Linked DNA regions of Asticcacaulis excentricus CB 48. The main gene of each other region encodes a partner of the protein of the gene in region 2 in a complex. Links are inferred from orthologs where the notes say so. Each region holds a gene or a part of one and is shown on either strand. Other genes may lie near its edges.

The links. The genes of interacting proteins can lie anywhere in the genome.
Region 1: the proteins of prmC (region 2) and prfA are in contact, whole or in part, in a crystal structure (PDB 2B3T), measured with the Escherichia coli proteins. The link is inferred for Asticcacaulis excentricus CB 48 from one-to-one orthologs.

What each region holds. Positions count from the first base shown.
Region 1 is NC_014816.1:968,353-973,091, forward strand. Bases 446-3,316 are described here. They hold prfA (peptide chain release factor 1), read left to right. Parts: upstream 446-1,279; coding sequence 1,280-2,353; downstream 2,354-3,316. Other genes in these bases: ASTEX_RS04510 (glutathione S-transferase family protein), read left to right, coding at 612-1,205; ASTEX_RS04525 (MOSC domain-containing protein), read left to right, coding at 2,797-3,316. Outside these bases: ASTEX_RS04505 (putative bifunctional diguanylate cyclase/phosphodiesterase), read right to left, coding at 1-385; more of ASTEX_RS04525, read left to right, coding at 3,317-3,591; gpmA (2,3-diphosphoglycerate-dependent phosphoglycerate mutase), read left to right, coding at 3,632-4,348; ASTEX_RS04535 (bifunctional diaminohydroxyphosphoribosylaminopyrimidine deaminase/5-amino-6-(5-phosphoribosylamino)uracil reductase RibD), read left to right, coding at 4,364-4,739. UniProt on the Escherichia coli protein: Peptide chain release factor 1 directs the termination of translation in response to the peptide chain termination codons UAG and UAA.
Region 2 is NC_014817.1:963,558-968,710, forward strand. What follows is about bases 2,356-5,153. They hold prmC (peptide chain release factor N(5)-glutamine methyltransferase), read right to left. Parts: upstream 4,291-5,153; coding sequence 3,421-4,290; downstream 2,356-3,420. Other genes in these bases: ASTEX_RS16090 (DUF4167 domain-containing protein), read right to left, coding at 2,356-3,046; ubiG (bifunctional 2-polyprenyl-6-hydroxyphenol methylase/3-demethylubiquinol 3-O-methyltransferase UbiG), read right to left, coding at 4,360-5,118. Outside these bases: ASTEX_RS16080 (TetR/AcrR family transcriptional regulator), read left to right, coding at 1-158; hisS (histidine--tRNA ligase), read right to left, coding at 484-1,983; more of ASTEX_RS16090, read right to left, coding at 2,090-2,355. UniProt on the Escherichia coli protein: Methylates the class 1 translation termination release factors RF1/PrfA and RF2/PrfB on the glutamine residue of the universally conserved GGQ motif, i.e. on 'Gln-235' in RF1 and on 'Gln-252' in RF2.

The sequences.
Region 1 (4,739 bases), on a different replicon or contig from region 2:
CGCGCAGGTCCTTCGACAAGCGAGTGATCTCACCGCTTAGGCGGTTATAGGCTGCCAGAGAGGTTTCCTGCTTGCCTTCCCAAGCCAGCACCGGACGATTGAGACCGTCCAGAACGAAGGTCTGCTCGTAATTCAGATATTCCGAGAAATAGCTGCCGTAATTGTCGGCAACGAACTGATGGTCAAATTTGACGACGGTCCGATTGACGGCTTCGTTCCAGATGGTCATGGGGGCCATCAGGCGCGCCTGCGTCTCCGCCAGATGCATGAGCCCGCTGCGCACATAGTTTTCTTCGCGCTCGCGGCTCGACTTGTCGATTTCGGCGGCCCAGATCCACAAAGACCCGATCAACGCACACACGGCCCCGACCACAACAATGGTCATGGGGGCCAAAAGTCTTAATTCACTCCGGTCTCGTTTCACGAGGCGTACTCATTCTGAGGCGGTTACATGAAGTGCCACCGTACGGCAAAAGCCTTAAATTAAGGCAAATGGAAAACTCTTTTGTAATGAGGGGGTTGCGGGATTCTCTGCGGATGTGTGCAATGGTTTTTCCCTTGACCATCAACAGGTTGGGCCGCATGTATACAGGGCTGTAACGGAGGCTGTTATGCGGTTGTTCATCAATTCAGGTTCGCCTTTTGCGAGAAAATGCAGAATTCTGGTTCGGGAAATGGGGCTGGTTGACCGCGTGCAGGACGTGCCTACGGTAACTTTGGACAGCGTTCCGGAGCACATCGCCGTTAACCCTTTTGCGCAGGTACCGGCTTTGGTGACCGACCAAGGGTCGCTTGTGGATTCGACTCTGATCTGCGAATGGCTGGCGGCGCATTACGGGCCTTACCCGCTCTATCCCAAAGGCGAGGCGCAGTGGCTAGCGCGTCAGGCCGAGGCGCTGGCCGATGGGATTCTCGAAGCCGCAGTGAAGATGGTGATTGAGCACCGTCGTCCTGAACACGAACGCTCCGCCGTTTGGCTCAAGCGCTGGGAAGAGGGGCTACGGCGGGCCTTGAAGGCCGTGGATGGGCAGTGCGTGGTGTCGGACGCGCCGCCTGGGCTGGCCGAAATTACCTTAGCTTCGGCGGCGACCTATATTGATTTCCGCTTCCCCAAACTCGACTGGCACGCCGAGGCCCCGCGTCTTGTGGCCCTGCGCGATCAACTGGAAAAACGCCAATCCTTTATCGACACCTTTCCCGCTTAAAGGTAAGAAGCGCGTTTTCCGCCCTCCCGGCATTGCGGGGAGGGGCCACGAAGTCTTTTGAGGTCGTTCCTTTGATACGTCTGCCGCAGGCCAAGCTCGATCAGGTCGTCGATCGTTTCCGCATGATCGAGGCGCGCATGGAAAGCGCTACCGATGGCACAGAGATTGTGAAGCTGTCGAAGGAGCACGCCGAGCTGAAACCCGTGGTCGATGCGGTTACGGCGCTGCTCAAGGCGCGTGCGTCGGGGCCCGAGCTAGAGGAACTGATCGCACTCAATGATCCCGAACTGTCGCCGCTGGCGCAGGAGGAGTTTCAGGAGCTGAAAGAGCGTCTGCCGGAGCTGGAACGCGGGGTGGCGCTGCTGCTGGCCCCTAAGGATAAGGACGAGAACGCCTCGGCCATCCTCGAAGTGCGCGCCGGGACCGGTGGCGATGAGGCGGCGCTGTTCGCCGGTGACCTCTTCCGCATGTATTCGCGGTATGCGGCGTCGCAGGGCTGGCGCGTTGAGATTGACTCCATCAGTGAAGGCGATGCGGGCGGCTATAAGGAAATCATCGCCTCGGTGACGGGCGACGGCGTGTTCGGCAAGCTGAAGTTCGAGTCGGGCGTGCACCGCGTGCAGCGCGTCCCGGCCACGGAAGCGGGAGGCCGTATCCACACCTCGGCGGCCACCGTCGCCGTCCTGCCCGAAGCCGAAGACGTCGAAATCGACATTCAGGACAAAGATATCCGCATTGACACCTACCGCGCGTCGGGCTCCGGTGGTCAGCACGTCAACAAGACCGATTCGGCTGTGCGTATCACCCACCTGCCGACGGGGATCGTGGCGACTTCATCAGAAAAGTCGCAGCACATGAACCGCCAGATCGCCATGCGCAACCTAAAGGCGCGCCTTTACGACATCCAGCGTCAGGCGCTTGATGCTGCGCGCTCCGATGCCCGCAAATCGCAGGTCGGCTCCGGCGACCGCTCGGAACGCATCCGCACCTATAATTATCCTCAGGGCCGGGTGTCCGATCACCGCATCAACCTGACCCTCTATAACCTGTCGCAATTTATGGAAGGCGAGATGGATCAGATGATTAACGCCCTGATCGCCGACGATCAGGCCGCGCGTCTGGCCATGCTTGAAGAGGAACTGGGATAGGTGTAGGCTCTACTTCTGGCTGAAGAGTTCATCGGGGGCTTATGTATCTCAGGATATTCTTAACGCTTCTCTCACTTTTGGTGGTGATCTGGGCCGTTACGCATGGCGATGTGTATGTCCTTATCTGGCTTGCCGTGCCCATTGGGATATGGCTCGACCATTTCAGGGTCACGCCCGCTGTGTCGTACACAGGGCTGGCCTTTCTGTTCGTATCCATCGGTCTATTTGTATGGGTTTCGAGGGATTTGTACCTGCCAGGCCTTCGGCAATTTATGACCAAACAGTGGCTGACGACCATCGTCATACTATTCCTGCCGGTATTTTTCGGTCTATACGCCGCCTATGTCTGGTGGGAAAAGCGGCGATTGGCCCGAAAGTAAGACGCGCGTTTAATGGGCAACAGATAGGTATATTTTAGCCACGCGCTGCGATAAGAGCGGTTCATGCACCCGACCAATGGTAAAATCGACTCCTTGTGGCGGCATCCAGTTAAGGGCTTTACGCCGGAACCTGTGGCGGAGACCTCCCTGACAGTCGATGGCTTCTTCCCTTTCGATCGCCTGTTTGCGCTGGAGGTCGGGCCATCGGGTTATGACCGCGATGACCCAAAATTCCTCTCCAAGATGAAGTACGCCGTGCTGGCGCGTTTTCCCGCCGTGGTGCGGCTGCGCACCCGCTACGATGAGATCACCGAGCGCTTGTTCATCGATGATTGCCCGTTCGATATAGCGCAACCTGCCGGGCGTCACGCGCTCGAGCGGCATATCGAAACCATGCTCGCGGCGCATGAGGAGTACGACCCGGTGGCGCAGCCGCTGCGGTTTCTAGATATCCGCGAAAGCGCGGTCGATCATTATCGCTTCACCGACTCCTCGAAAGGCTTTGTTTCGATACTCAATCTGAACAGCGTGCGCGACTTGTCCGCGCGTATGGGAATCGACCTCGATCCGTTGCGGTTGCGCGCCAATATCTGGGTCGAAGGGTGGTCAGCGTTTGAAGACCATGCCTGGGTCGGCAAGAGGTTGCGCATCGGCGAAAAGGGGCCGCTTCTGGAGGTGCTGAAACCCATTCTGCGCTGCGTGGCGACGCACGTGAACCCACAGACGGCGCAGCGTGATGCCGAGATGGTGCAGGCGCTGTGGACCCACTATGGTCATCGCGACTGCGGCCTTTATTGCCGCGTCGTGTCGCCGGGGCTGATCCGTGCCGGTGATGCGGTTGACCCGCAGGTGACCTGATCCTATAGCAGGAACCGTCGTTTATTCTAAAGGTGTCCGGATGCCCAAACTCATTCTCCTCCGTCACGGCCAGAGCCAGTGGAACCTAGAAAACCGCTTTACCGGCTGGGTGGACGTCAATCTGACGGCCGAGGGCGAAGCGCAGGCGGTCAAGGGCGGTGAGCTGATCAAGGCGGAGGGGATTGAGATCGACCGCGCCTTCACCTCGGTGCTGACCCGCGCCATCCGTACCTGCAATCTGGCGCTGGACGCCGCCGGGCAATCCTACGTGCCGGTGATCAAGGACTGGCACCTCAATGAGCGTCATTATGGAGGGCTGACAGGGCTGGATAAGGCCGAAACCGCTGCCCTGCACGGCGATGAGCAGGTAAAGATCTGGCGCCGTTCCTACGACGTGCCGCCGCCCGAACTGTCAGCCGATAGCGCCTATGACTTCTCGAAGGATCGGCGCTACGCCGGTTCGGTCTTGCCGCTGACCGAGAGCCTGAAGACGACGCTGGATCGCGTGCTGCCCTTCTGGGACGGCTCAATCGTGCCGGCGCTGAAGTCCGGGGATACGGTGCTGGTGGCGGCGCACGGTAACTCGATCCGTGCCATTATCAAGCTCCTGTTCAACCTCGGTGAGGCCGAGATACTGGAGGTCGAAGTGCCGACCTCGAACCCGCTGGTCATCGACCTCGATGCGGCGCTGACGCCCGTTTCGGCCAGGTATCTCGATGCTGAGCGTGCCAACCCCGTGCCCGTTTTACAAGGGTAAAGGAAGGGCGGGGCGATGAGCGACTCCCGCCATATGGCGCGTGCCATCGCGATGGCGACTGCGCAACTGGGGCGCACCGTGCCCAATCCGCCGGTCGGCTGCGTCATCGTCAAGGACGGTGTTGTTATCGCCGAAGCCGCCACGGGTGACGGAGGGCGGCCGCACGCCGAAGAAGCCGCGCTGGCCCAGCTCGACCACCGCGCCGAAGGGGCGACGGCCTATGTGACGCTGGAGCCCTGTGGCGCGCGCTCTCACGGTGGCCTTTCCTGTTCGCAGCGACTGGTCGAAGCGGGGGTCAGCCGAGTCGTCTTCGCCTGTCACGACCCGTCGCCCTTTGCCTCGCACCTCGGCATTATTTGCATGAGCGAGGCCGGGCTTAAGGTCGAAACCG
Region 2 (5,153 bases):
CTGAGGCGGAACGCATACTGGTGGCGCGCACCCTGTTTTCTGCGGTGCACGGCATCGTGTTTGTCGGACTGGAGGAGCGGTTGATCGCCGTGCCGCAGGAGGCACTGGCCCAGCAGATCCGCTGGCTGGTGCGCGTCGCGTGCAAGGACCTGAAATAAGGAAAATTGACGCCACCGTCAAAACGGACAGGTATCAGCTTTGGAAACGACAAACGAAAAGAGGCCCGGCATGGGGGATAAGCAATGCCGGGCCTCTTTCCTTGTTAAGCAGGCGTTTCCTCCCCGAAACGCCGGGAACTGACTTCATCTCTCTGGCGAAGTTCCGTTCTCTTGAGACGGAGAAAACAGTTTTTTGAGGGCCGTGTCAACGCTTTTATTACGTGGTGTCAAAAATAATTTTAACTAACGCAGTTGTGTCAAAAAGCCTAAGAAGGGTTAACACTTTTTGACAGCGCTGACACAGATTGCCGTTGCGTAAATTTATTTACGCATTCACTATGGATTTCATATGCTTAATGGCTTCTGTGCGGGGCAATGTTACCTGACCCGGACGCGCCTCACGCCATTCCTTGTTATCCGTGATTTGCGTGGCCAGAAGGCGTCCCTGATCCAGATCCTTGATCGTAACGGTATTATTTGCCAGCTCGTCGCCACCCAGCATGACAACAGCCGGGGATAAACGGCGATCCGCGTACTTCATTTGCGCCTTCATCCCCGACCGACCGAGATAAACCTCGACCGCCAGACCCGCCGCGCGGATGTCCGCCGCCAGTCGGAAATATTCGCCCATGTCCGATTCGGAGAAGGCGATGATGACGATGGGCCCGCGCACGGGCTGAATCGCGCCCTCTTCGGCCAGAGCCAGCGCCGACGCCAGACGCGACACGCCGAACGAGAAGCCGGTCGCCGGAACGCGCTCACCCGTAAAGCGCGCCACAAGGTCGTCATAGCGCCCACCGCCACCGACCGAGCCGAAGCGCACGAGGTTACCCTTCTCGTCGCGCGTTTCCATCAGCAGTTCGGCCTCGAACACCGGGCCGGTATAGTATTCCAGCCCGCGCACGATGGACGGGTCGAAAATGGCCTCAGCCTCTGACACACCCAGCCCAGCCAGCGCCGTCGAAATGCGCGACAGGTCCTCAAGACCGGCCTGCCCTTCCGGGGACTCACTTAACACCGCCGCAAGCTTTTCCAGCACCGCCCCGCGCTCGGCCTGACCGCCCGCGCTGTCGCGGCCTGCGGCCACAAAGCCCAGCACCGCCGCGATGGCCTTGTCGTTCAGCCCTGCGCCCTTGGTGAAGTCGCCCGACTCGTCCTTGCGCCCGCCGCCCAGCAGCAGTTCGACGCCTTCGAGGCCCAGACGGTCCAGCTTGTCAATGGCGCGCAGCACGCCCATCTGCTGCGCCGGAGAATCGGCACCGAGCGCGCTCAGCAGGCCATTGAGCAGCTTGCGGTTATTGATCTTAAGCACGGTCGGCAGGTTATTGGCGCGGAACCCGGCCACGGCCAGGGCGATGATTTCCGCATCGGCTTCCGGACGGTCGGTGCCCACCGTATCGGCATCGCACTGCATGAATTCGCGCAGACGGCCCGGCCCCGGCTTTTCATTGCGCCACACCGGCCCGAAGGCGTAGCGGCGGAAGGGCTTGGGCAGGGCGTCCCAGTTCTGGGCCGCAAAACGGGCCAACGGGGCGGTGTGGTCGTAGCGCAGCGCCATCCACTGATCATCGTCGTCCTGCAACGAGAAGACGCCGACATTGGGACGGTCGGCGTCGGGCAGGAACTTGCCCAGCGCATCGGCAAATTCAAAGGCCGAGGTTTGCAACGCTTCGAAGCCAAACAACTCATAGACTTCCGAGACCTTGGCGATCAGGCGGCGCTCCACCGCAATCTGTGAGGCGCGCTTGTCAGCAAAGCCGCGCGGCGCGCGCGCTTCTGGACGAAATTCGGTAAATTCAGCGGGATTGGGGGCGTTTTCGGTCATGCTGCGCGATTAAAGCAAACAGACGGCAGAGACAAGGGCGGTGTGCGTCATGAAAAAGCGCCCCGGAAGGTCCGGAGCGCTTTTTATCTTGAGGTTGGCGGGGTGTTTAAGCCTCGGCCTCTTCCGACTTCTTGCGACGGGTGCGGCGCTTGGGCGCTTCGCCCTCTTCCGCTACCGCTTCCGATGTCTCGGCGGCTGCCACCGGCACCGGGGCGCGCAGGAAAGCCGGCAGGTGGCTGGTGTCAACAGCGGCTTCGCTTTCGACCGTACGACGACGGCCACGACCACGGGCTTCCGGCTGAGGCTCAGCCACAGGCGCTTCGGGCGCGGGGGTGATCGGCGCGGCTTGCGGGGTGACCACTTCAAAGCCCGCCACTTCGGCCGGCGCAGACCCGCCGTTGAGCGGCTCGGTCGAAGCAATCGGGCCGGAGGTCACGGAAACCTCCTGCTCGCTCAGACGCTGCTGACGGCGGCGCTCATAGCGTTCACGGCGGCTTTCACGGCGCGGGCGGTCGTCGCCATTGTCGCTGCGCTCGGCGTAAGCCCGGTCCCGGTCGCCGCCATTGCGGTCACGATCACCGCGGTCATTGCGCTCACCCCGATCTCTATCACGGTCACGATCTCTGTCACGATCCCGGTCGCGATAGCGGTCACGGTCTCTGTCGCGATCACGTCGATTGTCGTAGCGCGGCTGATCGCCTTCGCCACCTTCGGACTCAGCGGTTTCGCCCTCCGTTTCGGTCGTCTCGATTTCGGTATCGAGATCCTCATCGAAGTCGAAGCCCGTCGAGAACGGATCGCGTTGCAGGAATTCCGAAACCGGACGCTGCGGCTGCATCTGACGGATCAGGCGGAAATAGTGCTCAGCGTGCTGAAGGTAGTTTTCGGCCAGCACGCGGTCGCCCGACGAATTGGCGTCGCGGGCCAGTTGCTGATACTTTTCGTAGATGGTCTGCGCGTTGCCGCGCACCTTCGCCCCATCCGGCCCGTTCGACTCGTAGGCGCGATTGGGGTTGTTCTGATTACCAGAGGGCTTGCGATTACGGCTGCGTTGCCGTTTCATACCCCGAAAATCTTTCATGCGATGTAACCGTTTAGGGCAAGGCCCCGCTTGCATTGGGCGCGGGGCGAATCTGTTTATGTGCCGCAGGCCCTGTTTGCCATATGCCGCAGGGCCTTAGATGAAGTGCCGGGTTTGCGTGTTGGTGTGTGCCGTTTTCAGGGGTTCACGCTGTGGCCTGCACCGGGCTTTGCCCCCCTACGCAGGCGCTCAGGTTTCCGCCTATGGGCACAGCGTTTTCGACTGTGCATGATCTCGGAAGCGGCAAAAGCCGTCCGGTAATCCGTCCACAATGGCAGGAGACATTCCAGTGTTAGCGCCAAAACCGCCCGTTTCCAAGAGAAATTTTCAGAAACAGACGGTTTTCAACGGTCTGTCTATTGCAGGGAGAGCTTTTGGCCGATCACGATACGCGGCAGGTCAGACAGGTCTTTAAAGGTCACCACGTTGAAAAAGCCCGCTTTTTTCATCAGGTCTTCGACGGCGGCCGACTGATCATAGCCGATTTCCATCCACGCCGTGCCGCCGGCCTTGAGGATACGGAAGGCTTCCGGGATCATCTCGATATAGGCATCAAGGCCCGATTCGCCGCCATCCAGCGCCAGATGCGGGTCGTGGTCGCGCACTTCCGGATCGAGCGTCGGGATCACCTCGCTGCGGATATAGGGCGGATTGGAGGCGACGAAATCGAAGCTGGCATCGGCCAGCCCCGCTCCCCACGAGGTGCGCAGGAAGGCCGCGCGCCCGTCGAGGCCGAGATTGGCGGCATTGTCGCGCGCCACGGCCAAAGCCTCTTCGGAAACATCGGTGCCGAGGCCTTTGGCCGCCGGACGCTCGGACAGGACCGACAGGAGGATGGCCCCCGACCCGACACCGAGGTCAGCCAGCGTAAAAGCCTGCCCCTCCTCGGTCGTCTTGAGGATCATATCGACGATGCACTCGGTCTCCGGACGCGGCACCAGCACGGCGGGCGTCAGGTCGAGCAGCAGCTTCCAGAAGCCCTTGCGCCCCAGAATACGCGCCACCGGAACGCGCTTTTCACGGCGAGTCAGATAGTCGTCGAGCGTCGCCTTCTGCTCCGCCGTCAGCAGCTTGTACGGATCGGTCAGGATGTCGGTGCGCGTATAGCCGGTGGCGGCCTCCAGCAGCAGCCGAGCGTCGATAGCCGGGGAGTCGATATGGGCGGCCTTAAGCCGGGTCTGAGCGCCCTTCCAGGCGGAAACAAGGGTCAGGTCAGTGTCGGTCATCTGTTTATTCCCCCTCTCCCCGTATACAGGGGAGAGGGCCGGGGTGAGGGGAAGGGGCGGCGTGCGGAACTACAGCAAGTCCCGCCGGGCGACGATCATATAGTTGACGGCTGTATCGTTTGAAAGGGCCCAGGTCGCCGTGAAGGGATTATAGCTCACCCCCACCGCCGGGTCTGGCGTCAGGCCGGTCCCCTCAAGAAAGCCTTCGATCTCTTCCGGCTTGAGGAACTTGTTCCAGTCGTGCGTGCCCTTCGGCACCCATTGCAACACGTATTCCGCCGCCACAATGCCCAGCGCGTGCGCCTTCAGCGTGCGGTTCAGCGTGGCGATGAACAACAGCCCGCCCGGCTTGACCAGCGATGCGCAGGTTTTTAGAAAGCTTTCCGGGTCGTTGACGTGCTCGATGACCTCCATGGTCAGCACCACGTCAAAACCGGGCTCTTTGGACGCCACCACCTGCTCGACCGTCTGGGCCAGATAGCGGATATCGAGCCCGACCTCAGCCGCGTGGGCCTTCGCCGTGCCGATATTCTTTTCCGAGGCATCGATGCCGGTGACGTCGAAACCCATGCGCTTCATCGGCTCGGACAATAGACCACCGCCACAGCCGATGTCGATGAGCCGCAGGTCGCCAAAAGGCGCCACCGCGCGCGGATCGCGCAGGAAGTGATCGACGCAGGTGTCTCGGATAAAGCGCACGCGGTTGGGGTTAAACTTGTGGAGCGGTGCGAACTCACCCTTGGGGTCCCACCATTTGGCCGCCAGAGCCGAAAAGCGCGCCACATCTTCGGCGTCAATGCTCGGCCCGGCGGGAGCCGCGGCGGTCAATTTCGTCTCATTTGCAACTGATTTTGCTTGATTTT